DNA from 2 places in the Pseudoalteromonas ulvae UL12 genome. Region 1 is predicted to be linked to the other one. Evidence: predicted binding sites of a transcription regulator. Region 1 holds the regulator's gene; the other holds the start of a gene.
The links. Region 1 encodes NrdR, which represses ribonucleotide reductase genes. Its sites were predicted from a motif close to AAACACNANATNTNGTGTTT; they were not measured.
Positions count from the first base shown of each region.

Region 2: a site for NrdR is predicted at 1,573-1,592, ahead of nrdA (class 1a ribonucleoside-diphosphate reductase subunit alpha). Genes of this name have one in related genera too.

Region 1 covers NZ_AQHJ01000034.1:308,522-317,901, reverse strand. The annotation lists gene ribH (6,7-dimethyl-8-ribityllumazine synthase) at 1-112, opposite strand, end outside; gene ribBA (bifunctional 3,4-dihydroxy-2-butanone-4-phosphate synthase/GTP cyclohydrolase II) at 221-1,330, opposite strand; gene PULV_RS18085 (riboflavin synthase) at 1,390-2,052, opposite strand; gene ribD (bifunctional diaminohydroxyphosphoribosylaminopyrimidine deaminase/5-amino-6-(5-phosphoribosylamino)uracil reductase RibD) at 2,062-3,189, opposite strand; gene nrdR (transcriptional regulator NrdR) at 3,182-3,631, opposite strand; gene glyA (serine hydroxymethyltransferase) at 3,784-5,040, opposite strand; gene PULV_RS18065 (patatin-like phospholipase family protein) at 5,239-7,458, opposite strand; gene ettA (energy-dependent translational throttle protein EttA) at 7,799-9,380, shown strand, end outside.
Region 2 covers NZ_AQHJ01000028.1:222,670-232,049, forward strand. The annotation lists gene ubiG (bifunctional 2-polyprenyl-6-hydroxyphenol methylase/3-demethylubiquinol 3-O-methyltransferase UbiG) at 1-640, shown strand, start outside; gene PULV_RS11320 (HAD family hydrolase) at 640-1,290, shown strand; gene nrdA (class 1a ribonucleoside-diphosphate reductase subunit alpha) at 1,693-3,975, shown strand; gene nrdB (class Ia ribonucleoside-diphosphate reductase subunit beta) at 4,031-5,161, shown strand; gene yfaE (class I ribonucleotide reductase maintenance protein YfaE) at 5,161-5,424, shown strand; gene PULV_RS11340 (YaeQ family protein) at 5,421-5,957, opposite strand; gene PULV_RS11345 (TonB-dependent receptor) at 6,123-8,552, shown strand; gene PULV_RS11350 (FKBP-type peptidyl-prolyl cis-trans isomerase) at 8,609-9,226, opposite strand; gene PULV_RS11355 (hypothetical protein) at 9,269-9,380, opposite strand, start outside.

The sequences.
Region 1 (9,380 bases):
ACGTATCTACAGCGCCTTCTAGTAAGCTACTACCAATAAAGCTATTAAAACGAGAGATGACAATGGCAAATTTTTTGCCAGTTGCATTCATGTTACCTTCAATAATTTTCATCCGAAGCCCTTAAACTGGTTTTAATCTGATGCACAAAAATCGGCGCGCATCATAACATAGAAAGCTCAACTTTATTAGCGTTAATAATGAGCTCTCTTTTTTAGTAAATTATGGTTCGACGTATTCCACCACTTCTAAGCCAAACCCTGAAATTGCATGGTATTTTTTCGGTAAACTCATTAAACGCATTTTATGAATACCTAAATCCGCCAAAATCTGAGAACCGACACCCACAGTGCGTGATGTCCCTTGGAATTTACGTAACTGAGTGGATTCGCCTTTATCTTGTGCTTCAAATGCTTTCACAATTGATTCAAGCTCTTCTGACGTTTCTTGCTTACCTAAAATAACCACTACGCCATTTTCTTGAGCAACACGTTGCATTGCATGACTGAGTGTCCAGCTGCGATCTGCAACACGATCAGAAAGTAAAATATCGTTAAAAGTACTTTGTAAGTGAACCCTTACTAAAGTTGCTTCATCTGAATTCACACTGCCTTTAACTAATGCATAATGAAGCTGACCATCAATGGTATCTTTATAAGTAACTAAATCAAAATCACCATGCTCTGTGGGGAGTTTGCAGGTTGCAACTCGCTCAATGGTCGCTTCATTCAAATTACGGTATTCAATTAAATCAGCGATAGTACCAATTTTAATACCGTGCTCTTTGGCGACAATTTCTAAATCAGGGCGTCGTGCCATGGTGCCATCAGGGTTTAAAATCTCTACAATCACAGACGATGGTTCACAACCTGCTAAACGCGCTAAATCACAACCCGCCTCAGTGTGCCCAGCACGGGTCAAAACGCCCCCCGGCTGCGCCATAATTGGAAAAATATGACCCGGCTGAACGATATCTGCAGGGACTGCACCTTTGGCAACAGCAGCTTGAACAGTTCGCGCACGATCGGCAGCTGATATTCCGGTTGTGACCCCTTTTGCAGCTTCAATAGACATGGTGAAGTTAGTCGAGAACTGTGCACCGTTGTTACGTACCATTAAAGGTAAATCAAGCTGCTGACAACGTTCTTGTGTCAACGTCAAACAAATTAATCCACGTCCATATGTCGCCATAAAATTGATTGCTTCGGCACTGATGTGCTCGGCAGCCATAATTAAATCGCCTTCATTTTCTCGATCTTCATCATCCATCAAGATAACCATTTTACCGGCACGGATATCATCAATAATTTCTGCTGCGCTGTTGAGTTTCATTGCATACTCGCTTTTGCTGTTGTCATCTAAATAGCAGGCTATTTAAGGTTAAAATATGTTTAAGACTTTATAAAACCCGCTTGAGCTAATAAGTCCATTGAGACATTACTGGTTTGTGTTTGCTCATTCGCACCCGAACTGAGCAGGCGTTCCATATAACGAGCAAGTTGATCCACTTCTAAATTCACCTGACTGCCAACTCTAAAGTCAACAATAGTCGTTTGTTGCGCTGTATGTGGCACAATCGTTAGCTTAAAGCGATCTTGTTCAATCCCATTGACTGTTAAACTAATCCCATCAATACACACCGAACCTTTGTACGGAATGTATTTTAATAATCCATGAGGGGCACTTAGCCAATAATCGGTGGCACGGGCATTTTGTTCAATCGCGACAACCGTTGCAATGCCATCAATGTGCCCCGATACTAAATGTCCTCCTAAACGAGATGTAGGAGTCAGGGCTTTTTCTAAATTCACTTTCTGACCTACTTTGTACTCAGCAAACCCAGTTAAACTTAAAGTCTCATGAGAAACATCAGCAACAAAACCATCACTTTTAAGTTTTACGACTGTTAAGCACACCCCATTTGTGGCGATGCTATCACCGAGTTTAACGTCGCTTAAATCAAGCTCAGTACTGGTCACAGTCACACTGAGATCACCTCCCACTTTTTGTAAAGTGGTTAACTGGCCTACGGCCTCAATAATTCCTGTAAACATTTAGTTCTTTCATACTCTTTTTGGAGACGCAATAATTTTAAGATCTGAGTCTATAAGGCTCACTTCATCAATGGCCAAATCATAAACCTGATCCATAGATTCTAACACGGGAAGCTGTAAAAGGCTTTGTCCACTGGCACCTATTAATTTTGGTGCAAGATAAAAAATAAACTCATCAACCAAGGCTAATTCGGCAAATTTACCAGCCAAAGTATGGCCTGCTTCTAACCAAAGCTGATTCACCCCTAATTTCCCAAGTTGCTGACACGCATCCGTCAAGTCAACAAATCCATTTAACTCTTTGACAACCAGATGCTGAACGTAATGCGGCCAATGATGGTTATTTTCAAGCTCTGTGGTCAGAATGATAATTGGACTGTTGATTTGAAAAAAAGCCAAATCAGGCGTTAAGCGGTGTTTTGAGTCAACCACAACGCGGATTGGTTGTCGTAACTGCTCAGCAGGGAAAGGCGGTTCGAGCAACTCAGCATAGCGCACATTCATCTTTGCATTATCAACGAGTATCGTGTCGGCACCGGTTAGAATCGCACAACTTTTTGCTCGATAGTCTTGCACCTGCGCCCGAGCTTGCGGTCCGGTAATCCACTTGCTGGCACCATTTTTTAATGCCGTTTTACCATCTAAACTAGCGGCTAATTTGCACTGAATAAAAGGCATGCCTGTACGCATTCGTTTTAAAAAACCACGGTTCAGCGCTTCTGCTTGCGTTTGCATCAAACCAAACGCCGTTTCTATGCCCGCTTGATTTAAAATAGCGAGCCCTTTACCGCTGACTGCAGGGTTAGGGTCGACCATCGCTGCAATGACTTTGGACACACCCGCCTCGACTAATGCAACAGCGCACGGACCTGTGCGCCCCGTATGGGAGCAAGGCTCTAAAGTCACATACGCAACCGCCCCTTGAGCTTTATCTTGTGCTTCGGCAAGGGCATTGACTTCGGCATGGCCTTCGCCTGCTTTTTTATGGTACCCCTGGCCGACAATTTCACCATTGTTGACTAACACGCAGCCAACATTGGGGTTTGGTGTTGTGGTGTACATTCCATTGGCGGCAAGATTAATCGCCAGCGTCATATAATGATGATCTTGGGCTGTGAATTGGCTCACGTTATTCACCTAAGCGGGCGATTTCTTCGCCAAATTCTTTAATATCTTCGAAGGAACGATAAACAGATGCAAATCGGACATACGCTACTTTATCGAGCTTTTTCAGTGCTTCCATAATACATTCACCGACAATGTGGCTGGATATTTCTCGCTCACCCGTTGCCCTAAGTTGAGATTTAATTTGATGAACGACTTCTTCAACTTGCTCTGTACTAACAGGGCGTTTTTCAAGGGCGCGATGTAAGCCATTAAGCAACTTATCTTCGTTAAAAGGTTCGCGGCTGCCATCTTGCTTAATAACACGAGGCATCACCAATTCAGCCCCTTCAAATGTAGTAAATCGCTCATGACAATCAATGCACTCACGACGTCGACGCACCTGATGGCCACCACCCACCAATCGCGAGTCGATGACTTTCGTATCTTTTGCAGAACAAAATGGACAATACATTCTGAATTCCCGTTCAAATAAGCAGATTGAAACACAAGACCTAAACCGAAGTGCTTTCATGGCGTTGACATAAAAAAAGCCGCTTTAAAAAGCGGCCTTATCATAGCAAAAAATAGTTAGCTTGTGAGCTAAATTAATTTTGCAAGAAACAATTATGCGTAAACAGGTAACTTCTTACAAATTGCTTGTACTTTTTCTTTCACTTGTGCCTGAACTGACGCATCTTCAATGTTGTCAAGAACATCACAAATCCAGCCAGCTAGCTCTTTTGATTCTGCTTCTTTAAAACCACGACGAGTAATAGCAGGTGAACCAATACGCAAACCAGATGTTACAAATGGCGAACGTGGATCATTTGGCACTGAATTTTTGTTAACAGTAATGTTTGCATTACCTAACGCTGCATCTGCATCTTTACCTGTGATGTCTTTATCGATCAAATCAAGCAAAAATAGGTGGTTATCTGTTTTGCCTGATACCACTTTGTAACCACGCTCTTGCAACACTTCAACCATAGCTTGTGCATTTTTAACAACTTGAGCTTGATACGTTTTAAACTCTGGTTGTAACGCTTCTTTAAATGCGACGGCTTTAGCTGCAATAATGTGACATAAAGGACCACCTTGGCCACCAGGGAACACTGCACTATTTAATTTTTTATAAATCTCTTGATCACCACACGCAGAGATAATCAAACCACCACGAGGGCCGGCTAACGTTTTATGAGTTGTTGTTGAAACAACATGTGCGTGTGGCACTGGGCTTGGGTATACACCCGCAGCAATCAGACCTGCAACGTGAGCCATATCAACAAACAAATATGCATCGACTTTATCAGCGATTTCGCGGAATTTAGCCCAATCAACGATCCCTGAATACGCAGAAAAACCAGCAATAATCATTTTTGGTTTGTGCTCAAGCGCTAACGCTTCAACTTGTGCGTAATCGATTTCGCCTGTTTCTTCATTTAAACCATACTGAATCGCATTGTATGTTTTACCTGAAAAGTTAACATGAGAACCATGAGTTAAGTGACCGCCATGGGCTAAGCTCATACCCAATACGGTATCGTGTGGCTGTAACAATGCTTGGAATACTGCAGCATTTGCTTGAGAACCAGCATGCGGCTGAACGTTTGCGTAATCAGTACCAAATAACTCATTTGCGCGATCAATCGCTAACTGCTCAACAACGTCAACATGCTCACAACCACCATAGTAACGCTTACCAGGGTAACCTTCTGCATATTTGTTAGTAAGTTGAGAGCCTTGAGCCTCTAAAACGCGTGGGCTACAGTAGTTTTCTGAAGCGATCAGTTCAATATGCTCTTCTTGGCGAGCAGTTTCTTTATTAATAGCTTCAAATAACTCTGGATCAAAATCTGCGATGTTCATGCTGCGTTCTAACATGGGTTCTCCTAGTTGCAACGTAATAAAGGATCAAAGAAGGCGATATTGTACGCGCAAATAGCGTATTTGCCTACATTGACAAGGTGAGCATATTTAAACAGCAATTGAAATTTTTTCACAGTGCTTTAATAATGATATTTTTTAATCATTTACATAAATAATAAATATACACTTACAATAAACCATAAATAAATTTTATCACCACCAATTTTTTCCAAGTGAAATAAACACACTTGTTTCACCCCCCTTTGCAAACCCAACACCCAACGCAATTGGCCCTGCGCCGGTATCTGTTCCTAAGTAAACACTCCCGGACAGCAACAAGTCATCTAAATCAATTTGCTCAGCAAGCGACCAGACATTGCCAGCCTCAACACTTAATCCCGAATACAAGGGGTAATTGCTGAGATTCAATATATCGCGCCCTACATCATATTGATAAATGACAGCAGCAAAGGCTTTATGCGCACCAATCAGCGTATTTTTACCGTAGCCTGACAAATTTAAAAAACCACCTAACTCAGTCACATTGGCTGTAAACTCGCCCCTTTTATCTATTGTTGAAAAAGACGCTGCGCCGACCAGTGCATGATTATTAAGGGTCATAGCGCCTCGCCAATCAACTGTTAATTGTAATGAATCGGCGTCTTCGATAGGAGCAAAGTAATCATCATATTCTTCTTGGCGTTGGTGCACAGTGAATGCAAATTTATTGCCATCAGTTGGAAAATTAATGCTATTTAAATCATCGAAATTAAGCGAGAGGTAATACCCTTGCTGATTATAATCAGACACCTGCTTCGCCCAATCTTGGTTACGTAGTTCCCCTGACTCAGCAGCAAAACCAACTTCAACAACCCAGTCATTATTGAAATAGTACCCTGCCGCTACCTGCCCCAACAGGGACGTTTTTTGTAAATCAACATAAATACTTTCTGAGTTTTTCAACCGCCGCTCTTCTTTTAAATATCCAATTGAAGCAATACCATAAAAATCTTCAGTGCTATTCAATGGCTGATAAAACTCAGATTTAAGTGCCTTTTCGTAGCCTAGTGAAAGCTGATTTCGCCACTGAGCACCTAACTGGTTAAGGCCACTTTTTGTGTAAGCAATATCTAACGAGAGTACGGAGTCACTTTGAAAATCATCTTGGTAACTTGCGCCCACATCAAGAAAGTTTGGACCCCACGACTTAGCTTGGGTATTAAGCAACAGTATACGCCCTGTCGGCGTTTCTTTAAACGTGGCATCAACCGTTTCAAACGCATCTAAACCATACACACGATCAATGGCGTCTTGGACATCACGCTCTGTCACTAATGCACTTTGTTTGATGGCAAATTCCCGCAAAATAAGATCATTATGCACAGACGATTGATTGTTTAGTTCAATCGCCACCAACGGACGATTCATAGATGCAAACCACACTTCGCTGCGCTCAAAAGCTTGCTGTTTCAAGGTAAGGTATTGTGCTTCCTCCATACTTAACTGACTTAACTGTGACTTTTTTTCTATAGCCGCTTGCTGACCACGTTCAAGGGCTAGCGGTAAAACCGCCCAGTCAGTTGTGCTCAATGCTCCCACATCGGGTCGAATTAAAATATCTTCAGGAGTCATTTTTAGCAGCTGATGCTCTGTAGAAGCGCGGGTTAAAATCGTGGAGAGCTGCATCAGCACATCCACAGAATTTTGAATATGCTCTTTTTGAGCCAGTGAAGATCCAATATCGACAGCAATTACCACATCGGCACCCATCGCCTTAACGACATCGATAGGTAAATTATTGGCAATCCCGCCATCCACCAGCGTTTTCCCCTCTAATTCGATGGGTTGGACAACCCCCGGTACTGCGGCCGATGCCTGCATAGCATCAATAATACTGCCTGATGAAATAATCACTGCGTGACTGGTGACTAAATCAGTAGCAATGGCTCGAAATGGAATGGCTAAATCATCGAAACTATCAAATGAGCGGACTAAATTAGTTGAGCTTCTCAGTAATCGATTAACATTTTGCCCAGCAAGTAACCCTTTGGGTATTTTTAATTGCTGCTCTTCAATGCCTAATCGCAGCGGTAAGTTATAGGTATCACGATGTTGTTTGTTACGAACATTAAGTGAGTTACGCGGAATCGTATCTGAATACCCTTCATCCCAATTTGAATCAAGCATCACTTGCTCAATTTGAGCAGGGCTATAACCTAACGCATACATACCACCAACATACGCCCCAATACTGGTTCCTGCTATGTAATCAATCGGGATATTTAACTGCTCTAGCTCTTTTAATACACCGACATGGGCACTGCCTTTTGCCCCTCCGCCGCCAAGCACTAAACCGACTTTTAATCGCTCTTGAGCAGCTAGCTCAATTGAAAAAATGAGTAAAAAACTAATGACACTTATAATTCGGAACATGTGGGCACGATGATCAATACATTTAATAAGTAACTTACACAAAATAAACACAAAATGCGAAGCATGTTGACTCAAGCAATGGCAAAAGAAATGATCTATTCAATTCCATTGATGAATAACACTCCCTAATGTTTAAGATATAAATAACTCTTTTGATTACGCGAGTAGCCGCTATCTTTAATCTCACCGACAACAGACTATCCAGATAAAGCTCTCCCATAAAATACAAATCAAATGACTAAACACACCCAAGTACAGCTATTTCCATTTCAAACATTGCCCCAACTTGCGGGTTCTTCTAAAATAGCGCTAATTTCATCATTCAAAAGTGGATTTTTTAATGGCTCAGTATATTTATACTATGTCTCGGGTGAGCAAAGTTGTGCCGCCGAAACGTACAATTTTAAAAGATATTTCTTTATGTTTTTTCCCTGGAGCCAAAATTGGCGTACTCGGTTTAAATGGTTCAGGTAAATCAACCCTGCTACGCATTATGGCCGGCATAGACAAAGAATTTGAAGGTGAGGCACGTCCACAGCCTGGTACTAAAATTGGTTACCTGCCGCAAGAGCCGGTATTGGATGAATCAAAAACAGTGCGCGAAGTGGTTGAAGAAGCCGTCAGTGAAGTTAAAAATGCCCTGTCTCGCCTTGATGAAGTGTATAACGAATATGCATTAGACGGCGCTGATTTTGATGCATTAGCCAAAGAGCAAGGTGAGCTCGAAGCCATTATTCAAGCTCATGATGGTCATAACATTGATAACGTACTTGAGCGCGCTGCCGATGCACTTCGCTTACCTGAATGGGACGCTAAAGTCGCAACTCTGTCTGGTGGTGAGCGCCGCCGTGTTGCTATTTGTCGTTTATTGCTTGAAAAACCAGATATGCTTTTACTGGATGAACCGACCAACCATTTAGATGCTGAGTCTGTCGCATGGTTAGAGCGTTTCTTACATGATTACGAAGGTACCGTCGTGGCCATTACCCATGACCGATATTTCCTTGATAATGTAGCGGGTTGGATTTTAGAGCTGGACCGTGGCCATGGTATTCCGTGGGAAGGTAATTACTCTTCTTGGTTAGAGCAAAAAGACGCACGTCTTAAGCAAGAAGAAAAAGCCGAGCAAGCTCGACAAAAATCAATTGCGCAAGAGCTTGAATGGGTGCGCTCAAACCCTAAAGGCCGCCAAGCAAAATCAAAAGCGCGCATGGCTCAATTTACTGAAATGCAGCAATCTGATTACCAAAAACGAAATGAAACCAACGAGCTGTTCATTCCGCCTGGTCCTCGCTTAGGTGATAAAGTACTCGACGTTACCAATTTACGTAAGAGCTACGGCGATCGCGTCTTAATTGACGACTTGAGCTTCTCTATTCCTAAAGGTGCAATTGTCGGGATCATCGGTGCCAATGGTGCTGGTAAATCAACTTTATTCAGAATGTTAAGTGGCCAAGAGCAAGCTGATGCCGGTGAGATTGTCTTAGGTGAAACAGTCCAACTTGCAACAGTCGAGCAGTTCCGTGATGACATGAATGAAAACAATACCGTTTTCAACGAAGTCTCTGATGGACTGGATATGCTAAAAATTGGTAATTTTGAAATTCCAAGCCGTGCATACGTCAGCCGCTTTAACTTTAAAGGCAATGATCAACAAAAGTTCGTTAAAGAACTCTCTGGTGGTGAGCGTAACCGTTTACACTTAGCTAAGCTATTAAAAGCCGGTGGCAACATGATCTTACTCGATGAGCCAACCAATGACCTTGATGTTGAAACATTACGTGCCCTTGAAAATGCGATTTTAGAATTCCCTGGTAATGTAATGTGTATCTCACATGACCGTTGGTTCTTAGACCGCATCGCAACGCATATTTTAGATTACCGTGATGAAGGCCAAGTCAATTTCTTCGAAGGTAACTTTA
Region 2 (9,380 bases), on a different contig from region 1:
GGATCTCAATGGTGATTTTAAACCTTTGCACGATATCAACCCGCTTAGACTTGACTTTATCATGGACAAAACGAATGGTTTATTTGATTTAACAACGTTAGATGTCGGTTGTGGTGGTGGAATTTTAAGTGAAAGTATGGCAAGAATGGGCGCGAAGGTAACAGGCATCGATATGGGTTTAGAGCCATTAAATGTCGCCAAACTTCACGCTATCGAAGCCGGAGTAAAGCTCGATTATCAGCAAACGACGGCTGAAGAATTTGCCGCACAACACCCTGCTCGCTTTGATGTCGTCACCTGTATGGAAATGCTAGAACACGTTCCTGAGCCTGAATCTGTGATTGCTTCTGTAGCCAATTTGGTCAAACCTGGCGGCCATGTGTTTTTTTCTACTCTAAATAAAACCATAAAGTCTTACTTGTTTGCGATATTAGGTGCAGAGAAGATTTTAAAAATGGTGCCTGATGGAACTCACGATCACGATAAATTTATCAGACCTGCACAGCTTATTGCTTGGGCTGAAGCGTACGGCTTAAAAGTCAGAGCTAGCAATGGCCTCAGTTATAATCCATTATCTGGCCAATATATGCTGGGATCAGATGTAAGCGTCAATTATATCCTTCACTTCGAGAAGCTGTAATGGCCATTTCATCCATCTTATTCGATTTAGACGGTACCTTGCTAGATACTGCCGATGATTTAGGGGCTGCGCTGAATCACGTATTAGCAAAATACCAATTCAAGCCTTTGACAGCAGATGAATATAAACAGCACGCCTCTAACGGTAGTGTCGCTTTACTCAAAGCCGGCTTTGGTGAACATTGGGACACGTTACCTCAAGCCAATCTGAAAACTGAATTTCTTGATTATTACCAAAACAATATAGCGGTCTATACCCGTTATTACCCAAGTATTGAACGATTATTGCAAACGTTAAATGAACAAGGCATTCCATGGGGCATCGTCACAAATAAACCGACTTACCTCACCTTGCCTTTATTAACACACTTTGCGCTCCTTAAAGAATCTGTATCTGTGGTGTGTGGCGATACCCTTACGGTTGCTAAACCTTCAGCTGAACCCATTTTATTAGCTTGCGAACAAATAGGCATCATAGCGGATAAGTGTCTATACCTTGGTGATGCGCAACGTGATATCGAAGCGGGTCAAAATGCGGGTATGAAAACAGCCATAGCCTCTTGGGGATATATCCCAAAAAATCTCGATTTATCGACATGGAACGCTGATTTAGTATTCACCGATGCTCAACAACTAATCAACCATATATAGTGTTTTTTTGATATTTCCATCACTATATATAGTTTTTGAGGATGCAAAGTATTGATTCGAAAACATGGCACAGCATCAAAAATGATCAACTAAATAAAAAAAAATAAATATTTATAAATTAACGATCATTTGTTGATTTTTAATTATTTCTAATGAATCAAAAGGCAAAAGGTTAGTGTCAACTAACCTTTTAATTTTATCGCCAACTTATCCACAATCTTGCTGAGATCTGTCCCTTGCAAATAAAATCATACCACTCTATCTTGTGATCCTACATTGAGTTGCACCCATATATAGTGTTTAAAAGCTAAACAACTTTATGCGCTTAATAAGTACACAGGCCTACCGCCTAAAACTAAAACAATAAATTTCGCTAACACCCTAGGAAATGCAGGCATATATATGAACCAACAGCTATCTGTGAGCAAACGTGATGGAAGAAAGGAATCCCTCGATCTTGATAAAATCCATCGTGTCATTACATGGGCCGCAGAAGGACTTAATAACGTCTCGGTCTCACAAGTTGAATTAAAATCTCATATCCAGTTTTATGACGGTATCCGTACTGAAGACATTCATGAAACAATCATTAAAGCAGCTGCAGATCAAATTTCGAAAGAAACTCCTGATTATCAGTTTTTAGCCGCTCGTTTAGCCATTTTTCACCTTCGCAAGAAAGCCTATGGTCAATTTGAGCCTCCTAAGCTGTACTCTCATGTAGTTAAAATGGTTGAAGACAAACGGTATGATGCGCATTTGCTTGCTGATTATACTGAGTCAGAATTCGAAGAACTTGAAAACGTCTTAGATCATGATCGCGATTTAACCTTTAGTTATGCCGCTGTGAAGCAACTTGAAGGTAAATATTTAGTTCAAAACCGCGTGACGGGCGAAATATATGAAAGTGCACAGTTCTTATATATCTTAGTTGCGGCCAGTTTGTTTGCGAAGTATCCAAAATCAAATCGTTTGGATTATATCAAACGTTTTTATGATGCTGTTTCAACGTTCAAAATCTCATTACCAACACCAATTATGGCTGGCGTTCGTACACCGACACGTCAATTTAGCTCATGTGTATTAATTGAATGCGGTGATAGCTTAGATTCAATCAATGCAACGTCTTCTGCAATTGTAAAATACGTCAGTCAACGTGCTGGTATTGGTATCAATGCAGGTCGGATCCGTGCACTTGGTAGCCCTATACGTAATGGTGAAGCTTATCACACAGGCTGTATTCCTTTTTATAAGCATTTTCAAACAGCGGTCAAAAGTTGCTCACAAGGTGGCGTGCGAGGTGGTGCAGCCACCCTTTTCTACCCGCTTTGGCATCTAGAAGTTGAAAACCTTTTAGTGCTTAAAAACAACCGTGGTGTGGATGATAATCGTGTTCGCCACTTAGATTATGGTGTGCAGTTCAACAAATTGATGTACAGCCGTTTAATCAAAGACGAATATATTACTTTATTCAGCCCATCGGACGTACCAGGTCTTTATGATGCATTTTTTGAAGATCAAGCAGAGTTTGATCGTCTTTATGTTCAATACGAGCAAGATGAGAGCATTCGTAAAAAACGCATTAAAGCGATTGAATTGTTTTCTATGTTCGCTCAAGAACGTGCCAGCACGGGTCGTATATACCTTCAAAACGTTGATCACTGTAATACACATAGTCCGTTTGACTCAAAAGTCGCCCCTATTCGCCAATCAAATCTATGCCTTGAGATAGCTTTACCAACTAAGCCGCTTCAGCATGTCATGGATGAAGAAGGTGAAATCGCATTATGTACACTCTCTGCTTTTAATCTAGGCGCAATCGAAGACTTATCAGAACTCGAAGAGTTAGCGGAGTTAGCAGTACGTGCTTTAGATAACCTACTTGATTACCAAGATTACCCTGTGCCTGCAGCTAGAAATGCAACCATGAATCGCCGTACTTTAGGCATAGGTGTTATTAACTACGCGTATTATTTAGCGAAAAATGGTAAGAAATACTCAGATGGCAGCGCGAATGCGTTAACGCATCAAACCTTTGAAGCGATTCAGTATTATTTAATGAAAGCTTCGAATGAGTTAGCTAAAGAAAAAGGCGCGTGTCCTAAATTCCATGAGACGACTTACTCTCAAGGGATCATGCCAATTGATACATACAAAAAAGATCTCGATGCTGTGTGCGCTGAACCACTCAAGCTAGATTGGGATGGACTACGCGAAAGTATTCAAGCACATGGTATGCGTAATTCGACTTTATCTGCACTGATGCCTTCTGAGACATCATCACAGATTTCAAATGCTACTAATGGTATTGAACCGCCACGTGGTCATGTGAGTGTCAAAGCCAGTAAAGATGGGATCTTAAAACAAGTCGTACCTGAATATGACAGACTAAAAGATCAATATGAATTACTCTGGGACATACCTTCTAACGATGGCTACTTACAGTTAGTTGGGATCATGCAAAAATTTGTTGACCAAACAATTTCTGCGAACACTAACTATGATCCGGGTAAGTTTGAAGGTGGCAAGGTACCAATGAAATTGTTACTAAAAGACCTGCTCACCGCCTATAAGTATGGGGTTAAAACACTTTATTATCATAATACTCGTGATGGTGCGGCCGATGCGCAAAACGAGATCACACCAGATGCAGATGATGATTGTGCCGGTGGTGCGTGTAAAATTTAACTAATTTTCAGGGCAAGCTCTCTTGCCCTGTTTCTGTTTGTCTTTGAGAAAATTTATGTCTTATTCAACTTTCAGCCGTAATCATAACGATCAACTAAAAGAACCGATGTTTTTCGGTCAGTCAGTCAATGTGTCACGCTACGACCAGCAAAAACACCCTATTTTTGAAAAACTAATCGAAAAACAACTTTCCTTTTTCTGGCGTCCAGAAGAGGTCGATGTCAGTAAAGACCGACTTGATTTTCAAGGCTTACCAGAACATGAAAAGCACATATTTTTAAGTAACTTAAAATATCAGACTTTACTAGATAGTATCCAAGGGCGTTCGCCAAATATTGCCCTATTACCGATCGTTTCATTGCCAGAACTCGAAACATGGATTGAGACATGGTCATTTAGTGAAACTATCCACAGCCGATCTTACACACACATAATCCGCAATGTGACCAAACAACCTGAGCTTATCTTCGATGATATTGTTAATAATGACCGTATTATTGAACGCGCTGATGAAGTCACTCGCTACTATGATGATTTAATTGAGTTCACCTCAATTTATAATCTATACGGTGAAGGCAAACACACATTAAATGGTGAAACAGTTGTCATTAATTTATTTGAGTTAAAGAAAAAACTGTATCGTGCCATTATGTCAGTCAATATTCTTGAAGCGATCCGTTTTTACGTCAGTTTTGCGTGCTCGTTTGCATTTGCAGAGCGTGAATTAATGGAAGGAAATGCGAAGATTATTAAGCTGATTGCTCGTGATGAAGCACTACACCTTTCAGGCACGCAACATATACTCAATATCATGCAAGAAGGCAGTGATGACCCTGAAATGTCTATCATTGCAGCGCAATTACGTGAAGAATCAATTGAGATGTTTAAAACTGCCGCTGAACAAGAAAAAGAATGGGCTGAGTACCTGTTCAAAGACGGTTCAATGATAGGTTTAAATAAAGACATCTTGTGCCAATATGTTGAATACATCACGAACGTACGCATGTCGGCAATTGGTCTTCCTCAACAATACTCAATCACCAGCAATCCAATTCCTTGGATAAATTCATGGTTAGTATCAGACAATGTACAAGTTGCACCACAAGAAGCTGAAATTAGCTCTTATTTAGTTGGCCAAATTGATTCTCAAGTTGAGGCCTCTGATTTTGGTGACTTCGACTTGTAATGAAACAAGTTAAAATTAGTAATACCGATCAGACTCTAGAGTATGAGTCTGATCGATACACCCTGCTCGAATTCTTAGAAACACAAAAAATTCCTGTGCAATACCAATGTCGGGAAGGATATTGTGGTGCATGCCGTTGTAAATTAACGTGCGGTGAAGTCGAATATCAACAAGAGCCTCTGGCTTTTATCCGCAAAGGTGAAATCTTGTTGTGTTGTTCAAAACCACTCGATGATGTCGAGCTGACACTGCCATTTATTTAATAAACTATGTCGCAACCTTGGGGTAAAGACGTTTCGTAATAACCTAAATCATTGCTGATTGTGAGTTTATTATGTTCAATAATCACAGACCAATCGAGCCGTTTAGAAATCTCTATTTGTAACTGATTTAAAAACTTTATATCGATAGCGATAACTTTGATGGCTCGTTTACGTAAATAACTTTTCATATTATCAAGCCATTCAGACTCTTTAGGTGTAATCAGTACCACTTTTTTTGCTAATTGGCAGGCTTTATCTAACCTTTTTTGTGAAGGGAAACCCACCTCTATCCATAAAGTATAATCGCCAATCTCATCTTGCAATCCAAGATCGGGATGGATAGGTTGATCATTTGTTTTTGACCAAAACGCACTTTCAAGTGGAAGAAGACAATAACCGATTAACTTTAAGAGAAAATGTTCGATATCTTCTTTAGGTAATAATGAGATTGTCACATCTTTATGTTCATATCTATGGTGATTCATATCAGAGACATCTAAATGCGCTTTAAAAACGATTTGTTTATTAGCCATGATTATACCTCTCATCACTGACTCTTTTTACAGTATAGAACATGTAGCAATTATCGAGCCGTTTAAATCCAACCCTAGTTAAAATATGTTATACCATAACAATTGTTGCTTTCTATTTTTATGCGATGTTACAATATATCAACTGTCAAAAAATGAAGTAATCCAATGAAACATACCCTACTCTACGCCACAATTATCAGTGCTTTAGGTCTATCTCACGCGCAAGCTGCTCAAATCAACGGTCAAGTATTAAACGAAAATAAACAGCCGGTATCAGGTGCGAGCATTCATATTCATGGAAAAGACAAAGCTGTTTACAGTGATGAGAATGGTCACTTTACGCTTAATATTGATGCACAAGGGCAATTACATATCTCAAAAGATGATTATATTGACCAACGTATCGCTATAAATGAGACTCAAAACACGCTAGTCGTCGAATTATTAAAATCATCAATTGAAACGGTAACTGTCTATGCGTCTGGATTACACAAAACAAATATGGACATGGCCTCCCCTGTTACTGTTTTAAGTGGTGATACACTAAAAAACAGATCTCAAGCCACGCTAGGTGAAACATTAAAGGGTTTACCCGGTGTCAACTCAACGTATTTCGGCCCTGTTTCATCATCACCGATTATCCGTGGTTTAGATGGCCCGCGTGTAAAAGTATTACAAAATGGTTTGGATAGCAGCGATGCATCGCGCATTGGTGCCGATCATGCTACAACCAATGAATCACTCACCGCACAGCAGATAGAAGTCTTACGAGGTCCGGCCACACTGTTATATGGCTCAGGTGCGATAGGCGGTGTTGTCAATATTGTTGATCAACGGATCCCAACAGATCAACTTGATGAATTTCAGGGAGCTGGCGAAATTCGCTATGATACCGTCTCTGAAGGCAAAACGGCTACTATTAATCTTGCCACAGGCAAAAATGGTTTTAATGTAAATCTGAATGCCTTAAGACGCCAATCAGAAGACTATAAAATTCCTTCAATGCACGTAGACGAACATCATGACGACCATGAAGAAACGCAAGGCGGTGAACATGACTCACATGAAGAATCACACGAAATTGTTGATAAAATCGAAAATACATTCATCGATTCCACAATATTTGATTTTGGGGCAAGTTATGTTGCTGAGCATTTAACTGTCGGCGTCTCATACGGGAATATCAATACTGAATATGGTATCCCTGGCCATGAGCATGGACATGAAGAACATGCACACGAAGGTCATGAAGATGAAGAGCATGACGAAGGAGAAGAAGCAGAACACAATGTTTATGCATTATTAGAGCAAGATCGTTGGCAGGCCCTCGCGGTCTACACGCCACATAATGATATAGTAGAAAAAGTAGAAGCCAAACTCGGCTATACCCAGTACCAACATGCTGAGATCGAAGGCGGAATAATTGGCACTATATTCAAAAATGATACCAATGAAGCACGAATTTCGGTAGAGCATACATTGGGGCAATGGCACGGTGTGGCTGGTTACCATTTTTATCGTTCAGACTATGAGGCATTAGGAGATGAAGCGTTTAGCCCATCTTCAAAAACGTCACAAAATGCTTTATTTGTCTTACAAGAACGCAAAGTTGGTGACATAACGATTGAACTAGGCGCGCGTTACGAACAATTCAAACTCGACGCAACAGATATCGAATTAGAACATGGGCATGACACACACTCTGAACATGAAGAGCACGGTGAAGAAGAGCATCATGAAGAAAGTAGTTACAATGAGACATTCGATAATTTGAGCCTCTCTGCAGGGCTCGTTTGGAATTTCGCTCCGGGATATTCGAGCTCATTTAATGTCACACATTCTGAGCGTGCTCCATCTTCTGCTGAGTTATTATCTAACGGTCTTCATATCTCAACCGGCACGTATGACTTGGGTCTTGGGTATGAAATTGAAGATGGCGAAATCCATTTCGAACCTGAAGATATCAAGCAAGAAACCGCCAACAACTTTGATTTAACTTTCAGAAAATTCTCTGGCGACTTTGGCTTTACTGTTAATTTATATTACAACCAAGTCGACAACTTTTATTTTCAACAAGCCACAGAATATGCTTTTGATAGCCATGACCATGAACTCGTTCATATTAGTGAAGCCGATGAAGATGCCGCTGCTGTTTATCAATACGCAAGCCAAGATGCGACTTTATATGGGTTAGAATATGATTTGCATTATGCAATTTCACCAGATGTTGTCCTAAAAGTATTTGGTGATCACAGCCAAGTGCAGTTTGATGATGATAGTTACTTACCGCGATTACCAGCCAATAAACTCGGCAGCGCTGTTAATTGGAATATTCAAGATATCAAGCTTACAGCGAGCGTCACACATTACTTTGAGCAAGATAAAATTGCTTTTAACGAATCAGTGACAGACTCTTATAGCTTAATTGATTTAGGCGCAGACTATCAATTCAACATCAATAAAGTTGATGCTAATTTATACGTAAACATTAATAACCTGACTGATGAATTAGCTTTCTCTCACAGTTCATTTATTAAAGACATTGCGCCGTTACCAGGGCGTAATATCGCCTTAGGGATCAGAGCCTATTTCTAAGCCTGATTTTAGTTATAAAAAAAGCCGCGAAAGCGGCTTTTTTTTGCGTTTAGTTATTAGATGATTTCTAGTAACTCAACATCAAACACGAGTGTTGAATAAGGTGCGATTGATGCACCAGCACCACGCTCGCCATAAGCAAGGTCGTGAGGTACATATAAACGCCATTTTGAACCAACAGCCATCATTTGTAATGCTTCAGTCCAACCTTTGATTACGCCACCGACAGGGAATTCAGCAGGCTGACCACGATCGTAAGAACTATCAAAAACAGTACCGTTGATTAACGTTCCGTGATAATGCGTACGAACAGTCGACTCAGCAGTTGGCTTTTCACCTTCACCAGTTGTAATCACTTCATACTGTAAACCAGATGCTGTAACCGTTACTTCTGGACGAAGTGCATTCTCAGCTAGGAAAGACTCGCCCTCTGCCGCTAAAACTTTTGCTTCTTCTTCGCGGCGTGCTTGAATTTGAGTATTAATTTCTTCAAAAGCAGCTTGAATAGCTGGGATTTCTACTTGGAAATCAGCACCTGTAAAGGCATCTTTCATACCTTCAAATACCGAGTTTAGGTTTAAACCTTCAAAAGGGTTACCTTTTAATTGCTCACCCATTTGTAAACCAATACCGTAGCTTGCTTTTTCAGCATTATTTGTAAATTTTTCTGACATAATTTCCACTGATTTATCGTGTAGTTAAAAAACGTAATCTTATCATAAATTCTCATCGGATTTTGCTTTGTTTAGCTCTAAAGTCATTAAAAACCTAACCACTTCAAAAACAATTGGCAGTGCAATGATGGTAAAGACAAAAAAGGGGCGATCT